Regions from separate parts of the Bradyrhizobium sp. AUGA SZCCT0160 genome, predicted to be linked through region 2. Evidence: predicted binding sites of a transcription regulator. Region 2 holds the regulator's gene; each other region holds the start of a gene.
The links. The regulator PhoB, encoded in region 2, activates phosphate uptake and scavenging genes when phosphate is short. The targets are predictions, from matches to a motif close to TGTCATNNANCTGTCAT.

Region 1 (3,208 bases), on a different contig from region 2:
GGCCTGATATGAGCGCATTGACTGACGATACACTGCCGGTGTCACCGCGTGCCGTGCGCGACGAGATGATCGTATTCGTGCTGATGGCAGCGCTGCTGGCGATCGTGCCGCTGACCGGGATCTATCCGTTCTTCGTGATGCAGGCGCTGTGCTTTGCGCTGCTGGCCTGCGCGTTCAACCTCCTGATCGGCTATGGCGGGCTTTTGTCGTTCGGCCACGCGATGTTTCTGGGCACGGCCGGTTACTTCACCGCGCATGCGCTGAAGGTCTGGGGGCTGTCGCCGGAGCTTGGAATTCTGGTCGGCACCCTCGGTGCCGCCGGGCTCGGCGTCATTACCGGCGTCGTCGCCATTCGCCGTCAGGGCATCTACTTCTCGATGATCACGCTGGCGCTGTCGCAGCTGCTGTATTTCATCTACCTGCAGACGCCGTTCACCCATGGTGAGGACGGCATCCAGGGCATCCCGCAGGGCTATCTGTTCGGCATCTTCAATCTCGCCAAGCCGACGGTGCTGTATTACGTCATCCTCGTCGGGTTCCTTGGCGGTTTCCTCTTGATCTATCGCACCATCAACTCGCCGTTCGGCGAGGTTTTGAAGGCGATCCGCGAAAACGAACCGCGCGCGATCTCGCTGGGCTACAAGACCGATCACTACAAACTGCTGGCCTTCATCCTGTCCGGAACGATCGCCGGTTTCGCTGGCTCCCTAAAGGTGTTCGTGGCGCAGAACGCCTCGCTCACCGACGTGCACTGGACGATGTCGGGCGAAATCGTGCTGATGACGCTGGTCGGCGGTCTCGGAACCGTGTTCGGTCCCGTGGTCGGCGCATTCGTGATCATTGCCATGCAGCAATATCTGGCCGGTTTCGGCCAGTGGGTGACGGTGATCCAAGGCGTCATCTTCGTCGCCTGCGTGCTGACTTTCCGCCGCGGCGTGATCGGCGAGATCGCGCATTTCTTCCGCCGGTCGCTGTAAATTACCCGTTTGGGCGCATTTTAACGGCCTACAAAGCGGTGGATGACCACTATTCCGGGGTCCGTCGTCGCGCGCTTTGCCTGTGAATGGTCTATGACAGTTTTGTGACAGGCCGCCCCGGGCAGCCGTTCCAGAACGATGGATAAGACCGATGTTGCGCTGGTTTCGCTATTTCCTGCCCAAGGAAGAGCGGTTTTTCGACCTCTTTGCCCGTCACTCCCAGACCGTCGTGCAGGGGGCGCTGGCGCTGCAGGACATGCTGCGCGGCGGCGACGAGACGCCGGTGTTTTGCCAGCGCGTCAGTCAGTTCGAAAACGACGCCGACAACATCACCCGCGAGGTCCTGACCGCGGTCCGGCGCACCTTCATCACCCCGTTCGACCGCGGCGATATCAAAAACCTGATCACCTCGATGGACGATGCCATCGATCAGATGCAGCAGACCGCCAAGGCAGTGGTGTTGTTCGAGGTCCGAACTTTCGAGCCGCCGATGCGCGAGATCGGGACGCTGATTGTCGAGTGCGCCAATCTCGTCGGGCGCGCATTGCCGCTGATGCAGTCGATCGGCGACAACGTCGCGATGCTGACCGCGATCACCGAGGAGATCGGCAAGCTGGAGGGTCGCATCGACGACCTCCACGACATCGGGTTGAAAGAACTGTTTCTCAAGCATCGCGACGCCAACACCATGGATTTCATCGTGGGCGCCGAGATCTACAAGCATCTTGAAAAAGTGTCCGATCGTTTCGATGACGTCGCCAACGAGATCAATTCAATCGTGATCGAACAGGTATAGGGCAGGGACGCGCAGTGGACGCCTCGCTTGGTCTTCCGATTCTGATCTTCCTGATCGCGGTCGCGTTGCTGTTCGACTTTCTCAATGGGCTGCATGACGCCGCCAATTCGATCGCCACGATCGTGTCGACCCGCGTGCTGCGCCCGCAATATGCGGTGCTCTGGGCGGCTTTCTTCAATTTCATCGCCTTCCTCTTCTTCGGGCTGCACGTCGCCAATACGATCGGCAAGGGAATTATCGAACCCGATATCGTCGATGCCACCGTGATCTTCGCGGCGCTGGTCGGCGCCATCGCCTGGAACCTGATCACCTGGGGGCTCGGCATTCCATCGTCCAGCTCGCACGCGCTGATCGGCGGGCTGGTCGGCGCCGGGATGGCAAAGGCCGGGATTTCGGCCGCGGTCTGGAGCGGCCTGTCCAAGACGCTGCTGGCGATCGTGCTTTCGCCGCTGGTTGGCTTCCTGCTGGCGCTGGTGCTGGTCGCCATCGTGTCGTGGCTCTCGGTGCGCTCGACGCCGTTCGCGGTCGATCGCGCATTCCGTATTCTGCAATTCGTATCGGCGTCGCTTTATTCGCTGGGCCACGGCGGCAACGATGCACAGAAGACCATGGGCATCATCGCGGTGCTGCTCTATTCGCAGGGCCACCTTGGCTCCGACTTTGCAATCCCGTTCTGGGTGGTGATCTCCTGCCAAGCGGCCATGGGGCTCGGCACCTTGATGGGGGGCTGGCGGATCGTCCGCACCATGGGCCTGCGGATCACCAAATTGACTCCGATGCAGGGCTTTTGCGCCGAAACCGGCGGGGCCGCGACTCTATTCATGGCGACCTATCTCGGGGTTCCCGTCTCCACCACCCACACCATCACTGGCTCGATCGTCGGCGTCGGCGCAGCGCGCCGGGTCTCGGCGGTGCGCTGGAACGTGGCGAGTTCGATCCTCTACGCCTGGGTCATCACCATCCCGGCCTCGGGAATCGTGGCGGCACTGACCTATTGGGCGGTCGTGCTGCTGCGCTAGAGCGCATCGGAACGGGCTCTCGTCAGGTGACCAGCTTCAGGCCGACAATACCGGCAACGATCAACCCGATGCTGGCCAGGCGGGCTGCGGTCGCAGGTTCACCGAACAGGGCGATGCCAAGGATGGCCGTGCCCACGGCGCCGATTCCGGTCCAGACCGCATAGGCGGTTCCGATCGGCAGCGTCTTCAACGCCAGTCCAAGCAGCAGGATACTCGCGGCCATGGCCGCCAGCGTCAGGACCGACGGCACCAGCCGCGTAAAGCCTTCGGTGTATTTGAGGCCGATTGCCCAGCCGATTTCGAGGAGACCCGCGGTGAACAACACAGCCCAAGCCATGACAAACCCTCCAGATAGAGCAGGGTCGTCCCCGCGGATGGTGGTGATGGGAAGGTCGTCCTTCCCAGAGTGATATGGG
Region 2 (3,208 bases):
CGGCGATCTGGTCGAATTCGACGACACCAACAAGATTTTCACCTCGCCGAGCGATCGACGCACCCAGGATTACATTACCGGCCGGTTCGGCTAAGCGCACATCGCGAGGAGAAGACAATGGCTTCAGAACATACCGCGAAGGCGTTCGACAGCGATCTTCAGGAACTGACCCGCCTGGTCGCCGAAATGGGCGGCCTTGCCGAACGCATGATCACCGAATCCGTCGATGCCCTGATCCGCCGTGACGTCGCGCTTGGCAAGCGCGTGGTCGCGTCCGACGTCGAGATCGACCGCCTGCAGCACCTGATCGAGGAACGTGCGGTGCTGACGATTGCCCGCCGCCAGCCGATGGCCATCGACCTGCGCGAGATCGTCGGCGCCATGCGGGTGGCCACCGATCTGGAACGGATCGGCGACCTCGCCAAGAACATGGGCAAGCGCGTCGCCGCGCTGGAGAACGATTTCCAGCCGCTGAAGCTGATCCGCGGTCTCGAACACATGACCGATCTGGTGCAGTCGCAGGTCAAGTCCGTGCTCGACGCCTACGCGTCGCACGACCTGCCGGCGGCGATGGCGGTCTGGAAGGGCGACGAGGAAGTCGACGCCATCTGTACCTCGCTGTTCCGCGAACTCCTGACCTACATGATGGAAGATCCGCGCAACATCTCGTTCTGCATCCATCTGATGTTCTGCGCCAAGAACATCGAACGGATCGGCGACCACGCCACCAACATCGCCGAGACCGTGTTCTACATGATCGAAGGCCAGCAGATGCTCGACAAGCGCCCGAAGGGCGACATGACGAATTTCGCCACGACGGTGCCAGGGAACTAGAAGCGGAACTAGTAACGGAACGGACAACCGAACGAGAGACGTTTTTCGCGTATCGACAGCGCGTCAAAACACAAGAGGCTGACATAGATGAACGCACGCATTCTGGTGGTTGAAGACGAGGAAGCGCTCACCACGCTTCTGCGCTACAACCTCGATGCCGAAGGCTATGAGGTCGAAACCGTCGCCCGCGGTGACGACGCCGATACAAGGCTGAAGGAGCGGGTGCCCGACCTGATCGTGCTGGACTGGATGCTGCCGGGCCTGTCCGGCATCGAACTGTGCCGCCGCTTAAGGGCGCGGCCGGAGACCAAGGCGCTGCCGATCATCATGCTGACCGCGCGCGGCGAGGAAAGCGAACGGGTGCGGGGGCTGGCGACCGGCGCCGACGACTACATCGTAAAACCCTTTTCGGTGCCGGAGCTGCTGGCGCGGGTGAAGGGCCTGCTCAGGCGGGCGAGCCCGGAGCGGCTGGCCACCGTGCTGACCTATGGCGATATCGAACTCGATCGCGAGAAGCGCCGCGTCGCGCGCTCGGGCCGTCCGATCGATCTCGGCCCGACCGAATATCGCCTGCTCGAATTTTTCCTGGAACATCCCGGCCGCGTGTTCAGCCGTGAGCAACTGCTCGATAGCGTCTGGGGCCGCGACATCTATATCGACGAGCGTACCGTCGACGTCCATATCGGCCGCCTGCGCAAACTGCTCAATCCCGGCCGCGAACAGGACCCGATCCGCACCGTGCGCGGCGCCGGCTACGCGCTGGATGACCGCTTCGCGAAGGTCGAGTAGGGCGGGTAAGGCGCAGCAATATCCGCTGTCGTCCCGGCCTTGAGCCGGGACCCATAACCACAAATATTGATTGCTCTAAAAAGGCTGGAGCTCCAGCCAAGCATAACCACGGCCATCGGTGGTTATGGGTCCCGGCTCAAGGCCGGGACGACGGCAAATATTCGTCGTAACGCCGCGCGCTCTTAGCGCGTCGGCTTCGGCGCCGGGCGGCGGCGATCGGAGGCCGGCTGATAGGCGATGCGCGAGTGATGTGCGCAATAGGGCAGGCTGGTGAGCGCCTTGCCGCCGCAGAAAAAGAATTCCGAGCTGGACGGATCGCCGATCGGCCAGTGGCAAGTGGCCTCGTTCAATTCGAGCAGCGTCAGCCGCTGGCTCATCGGCACCACATTGTCGTAGGCGACCGGATCCGGCTCCATCTCCACTTCGAAGGCGTGGGCCAGCGCGGTGTTGCCGCGCGACACCGGGCGCGCCACCCGCATCATCTGCTGGGCGGGGCGCGCCTTGCGCTGACGCGGCGCGGCCGAGGACGGGCTCTTGGCACGGCCGGAAAGACCCAGCCGGTGCACTTTGCCGATCACTGCATTTCGCGTCACATTTCCAAGTTCCGCGGCGATCTGGCTGGCGGAAAGTCCGCCCTCCCAGAGCTTCTTAAGCTGCTCGACGCGCTCGTCGGACCAGGTCAATACCGTCATCGCATTCTTCCCTTCGCACAGAGCCGGCCAATTGGGGGGCAGCGCTGGCGATGCCAATTCTCAAAAATCCCAGCGGGCAGAATCCCTTAGCCCTCGCCGGGCGCATAAAAGCCGCCCGAACGTTTACGCCTTACAAAATGGACTCTAGGGGTCAGTACTTCCGCACGAGATGTCGTACCCGACAGCCCAGACGCTACAATATGGCGGGACTCTGGCGCAAGAGTCCGCGTCCGTGCGTCCACATGTTCCGGTATTTATGCATTGCAATTAGAGTTTTCCACGGCACCGGAATGCTACGGATTGCTTTATCCTGCACTGCAGGAAAGCCGTTTTTAGGCGTGTTGACACGGTCCAAAGCCAGCATAGAATGCCTGTCACGTGCCGCCCCGAAAAGGCGGCACGTTTTGTTTTCGCAAGACCGGCTGTGCCGCGTTCGCACCAATGCACGCTATGTGGCCGGTCTCTAACCGTCAGTGATGGCCATGACCAACAGCGCCCCGTCGCATCTGCTTCCCGTTTTCGCGAGAGTCGATCTCGGTTTCGAACGCGGCGAAGGCGCGTGGCTGATCTCGACGTCGGGCGAGCGCTATCTCGACTTCACCTCGGGTGTGGCGGTGAATGCGCTCGGCCATTGCCATCCGCATCTGGTCGCAGCCTTGCAGGAGCAGGCCACCAAGCTCTGGCACATGTCGAACCTGTTCCGGAGCCCGGACGGCGACAAGCTTGCAGCAAGGCTGTGCGAACAGAGCTTTGCCGATCTGGTGTTCTTCTGTAATTCCGGCGCGGAAGCGATGGAATGCGCGATCAAGGTCGCGCGCCGCTATCACGCCGCCAAGGGGCATCCCGAGCGCTACCGCATCGTCACCTTCGAGGGCGCGTTCCACGGCCGCACG
Region 3 (3,208 bases), on a different contig from region 2:
TCGCCGCCACGAACGTTATGCCGAGAATGGCGAACGCCGCCACCGCGGTCAGAAAGGAAAGCGCCGCCGGTGAGATCGTCAATTCATCGATGACGAGGGTCGGATCGGCAACGAGCGTCACGGCGCCCATCGCCGTGAAATGGTGGGAAACGATCGCGATCGTCAGCAGGCCCGTGGCAGCCACGGTATGTTTGCGGTCGTCCCGGCGCGCGGCGACAACGAGCGCCAGGCCTGCGAACACGCTCCCGAACACGACGGATGCCAGCACGATGCCGGGCGACCAGACGATGCGCGCCGGAAGCTCGAGCGCCATCATGCCGGTGTAGTGCATCGCTGCGACGCCAGCGCCAACAACCGCACCGCCCATCGCAAGCGTCGACCGGCGATCATTGAGCAGGGCGATGCTGAGGCCGGCCGCCGCGATCGACACGGCGAAGATCAGCGACAACAGCGTGACCGGAATATTGTAACCGGCCCCCGAGCCGGGATCGTAGGCCAGCATCGCCACGAAGTGGGTAGCCCAGATTCCGCAGCCGCCGACCGCGGCATCAAGGCCGACCCAGATCGCGCGGGTGCGACCGTGAGAAGCCCGGGCCCGATGAAACAGGCTGACCGCTACCGCGCTGGCGAGCCAGCAAATGATGCCGCCGAGAACGACCAGCCGCAAATCATGCTCGGTGACCAGGCAATTCAGAACTTGATACATCACAGACCCCTGCTAGCCCTCTGTAATGACGGCGCTAATGGTGCATGTGAGGTAACCGACGCGGTTTCGTCTGCTCCGATGGTGAATAAATGCTTCGCGTCCTCGCGTGCGGGTTGCGGGTTCCCGCCATCACCCGGTGATTTCCGCTGTCACCTGAAACGACGAACCGGCGAACTGATTCCCAGGTGGTGAGCACCCGCTCCGGCAGCAGCAGGCCGGCCAGAATCGCAGCCACGGACGCAAGAACGCGCGCGATTTTCACGCGCGGCGTTTTGCCTCAATGGCCGGACAAATCAGCTCGCGGCCTGCAGACCAACCGTGGGCTCCGCCAGCGTATGGTCGCGCGGCAGCTTCCGCCCGGACGGTCACAGCGAGATCTCGTCAAGCGCAGCGGCGCAGGCGACATTGCTGAGCGGTAGCATCCAGCACGGCCGCGACCTCGTCCACGACTTGGTCGGCCTTCTGGATGATGGCGTCGATCGACGGGCCATTGACCGCCTTGCCCACCGGTCCCCGCAGCGGAAGCACCTTTCCGGGCATGCGTCCGTTTCGTCGAGATGACAGAAAAAGCCCCGTTTAAGCTGCTTTTCGGCCGCGTTCTCGGGCGTCCAAGGCGGCGACGCTTTCACGAGTTGTCTCTCAGCGTAATCTTAGATGTCCGCAATTCGGGATGAACAAGCCGTTCATGGTCGTGATGCCTCCGAATACCCGTCCCCGGCTTGGGAATGCGAAACCCCGGTCCGTCCTCAAGCCGATCTACGCGGGGCGGCCCCGGTAACAGCGGAACGGCGCTTGCAAGAGAGCGTTGGGAACACGCCTGGCCGCGACTCACAATCGTTAACGCGGCCGGATATGTAGGACGTATGACAGGGTTACCGAACGAACGCAGATGCTAGGCTTGTCAAGGGCTGCACAACGGTTCGATTTTGGCTTATGTGTCTTCGCGCACGGTGCGTCTGACCGTCCCTGTCGCCTCGTTTGACAGGTTTTCTTTTGCCATCCCGCCGGGAGGATGAATGCATCGGCTGCTGACCACGCTTGGGCGTGGCTTCAAGGAGAAGATCGGCTGGAAACGGCTAGGGATCGCTGCGAGTCTCCTCATCATCATTCTTGCGGTCACCCATCTGGTTAACACCCTGAAGGGGGTCGACACCGCGATCATCCTGACCGCGCTGACGGAAATCGCGCCGCATCGCATCGCGCTGGCTGCACTGTGCGTGGTAGGCGCGTTTTGCACGCTGACCTTCTATGATTTCTTTGCGCTGCGAACCATCGGCAAAACGCACGTCCCCTATCGCATCGCTGCGCTGTCGAGTTTCACCAGCTACACCATCGGCCACAACATCGGCGCCACCGTTTTTACCGGCGGCGCGATCCGTTTCCGGATCTATTCCGACTACGGCCTGAGCGCGATCGATGTCGCCAAAATCTGTTTCCTCTCGGGCCTGACCTTCTGGCTCGGCAACCTGTTCGTGCTCGGCATGGGCATGGCCTGGCATCCCGAAGCGGCGACGGCCATGGACCTGCTGCCGCCATCGGTGAACCGGCTGATCGCACTCGGCTGCCTCGCCGGCATCGCGGCCTATTTCCTCTGGCTGGTCACCGGAGACAGCCGCCGCGAACTCGGCCAGAACGGCTGGAAGGTGGTGCTGCCCTCGGCGCGGCTGACGCTGCTGCAGGTCGCGATCGGCGTGATCGATCTCGGATTTTGCGCGCTGGCGATGTATCTGTTGATGCCGACGCAGCCCCATATCGATTTCGTTTCGCTGGCGGTGGTCTTCATCCTCGCAACACTTCTCGGCTTCGCCAGCCATGCGCCGGGCAGCATCGGCGTGTTCGACGCCGCGATGCTGGTAGCGCTGCCCCAGTTCGGCAAGGAACAATTGCTGGCGACGCTCGTGGTATTCCGGATCCTGTATTTCCTGCTTCCGTTCGCGATCTCGATCTCGATCATGGGTGTGCGCGAACTCTGGCTCAGTGTGTTGCAGCCTTGGTACGAACGCCGACGGCTCGCAGACGCCTGCACGGCGTCCGCCCGGGTGCGGCAGCCGATCAAGAGCCGCCAGTCCTAGCACCGGGTTTCGCCTTGGGGGTTCCTGCTCACCAGGTTCGGTAACGGCAAATTGTTGCCCTCCAGACTTTTGGGCTAGGACTGCCTCATTCTCTTATTTCTGCCTTACCGCTAACGTCAAACGCGCCATGGCCGGAATTTTACCTCGATCGATAACATCAGTCGCGCTGCTCGCCGGCGCGATGGCGGCGTTATCGCCTCCCCCTGCTCAAGCGCAGACCGCGCCCCAAGGCGCCATGCAGATTTCGTGGGAGGTCCGCAACCGCTTCCGCCTGTTCCGGGAAGAACGGGATTTTCAGCTGCATTCCGAAAGTGGCCGCGGCCGCAGCGTTCTGGCCGCCGAACAGGCGCTGGGATTGCAAAGCGACGGCCGCGGCTGGGCACGAAACACCGTGAACCGGCTTTGCATCGATCTTGCCGGCCGCGTCAGC

Region 1: JQ558_RS18060 (DUF47 domain-containing protein) is a predicted target of PhoB. The motif match lies at 1,071-1,087, and genes of this name have one in related genera.
Region 3: JQ558_RS35650 (YbhN family protein) is a predicted target of PhoB. The motif match lies at 1,559-1,575, and genes of this name have one in related genera.

What each region holds. Positions count from the first base shown of each region.
Region 1 is NZ_JAFCMD010000010.1:136,332-139,539, forward strand. It holds gene JQ558_RS18050 (branched-chain amino acid ABC transporter permease) at 1-7, shown strand, start outside; gene JQ558_RS18055 (branched-chain amino acid ABC transporter permease) at 9-977, shown strand; gene JQ558_RS18060 (DUF47 domain-containing protein) at 1,129-1,773, shown strand; gene JQ558_RS18065 (inorganic phosphate transporter) at 1,788-2,792, shown strand; gene sugE (quaternary ammonium compound efflux SMR transporter SugE) at 2,815-3,129, opposite strand.
Region 2 is NZ_JAFCMD010000024.1:122,086-125,293, forward strand. It holds gene pstB (phosphate ABC transporter ATP-binding protein PstB) at 1-94, shown strand, start outside; gene phoU (phosphate signaling complex protein PhoU) at 118-834, shown strand; gene phoB (phosphate regulon transcriptional regulator PhoB) at 922-1,623, shown strand; gene JQ558_RS30400 (GcrA family cell cycle regulator) at 1,806-2,315, opposite strand; gene JQ558_RS30405 (aspartate aminotransferase family protein) at 2,798-3,208, shown strand, end outside.
Region 3 is NZ_JAFCMD010000039.1:29,130-32,337, reverse strand. It holds gene JQ558_RS35660 (EAL domain-containing protein) at 1-706, opposite strand, end outside; gene JQ558_RS35655 (hypothetical protein) at 1,088-1,246, opposite strand; gene JQ558_RS35650 (YbhN family protein) at 1,723-2,778, shown strand; gene JQ558_RS35645 (hypothetical protein) at 2,960-3,208, shown strand, end outside.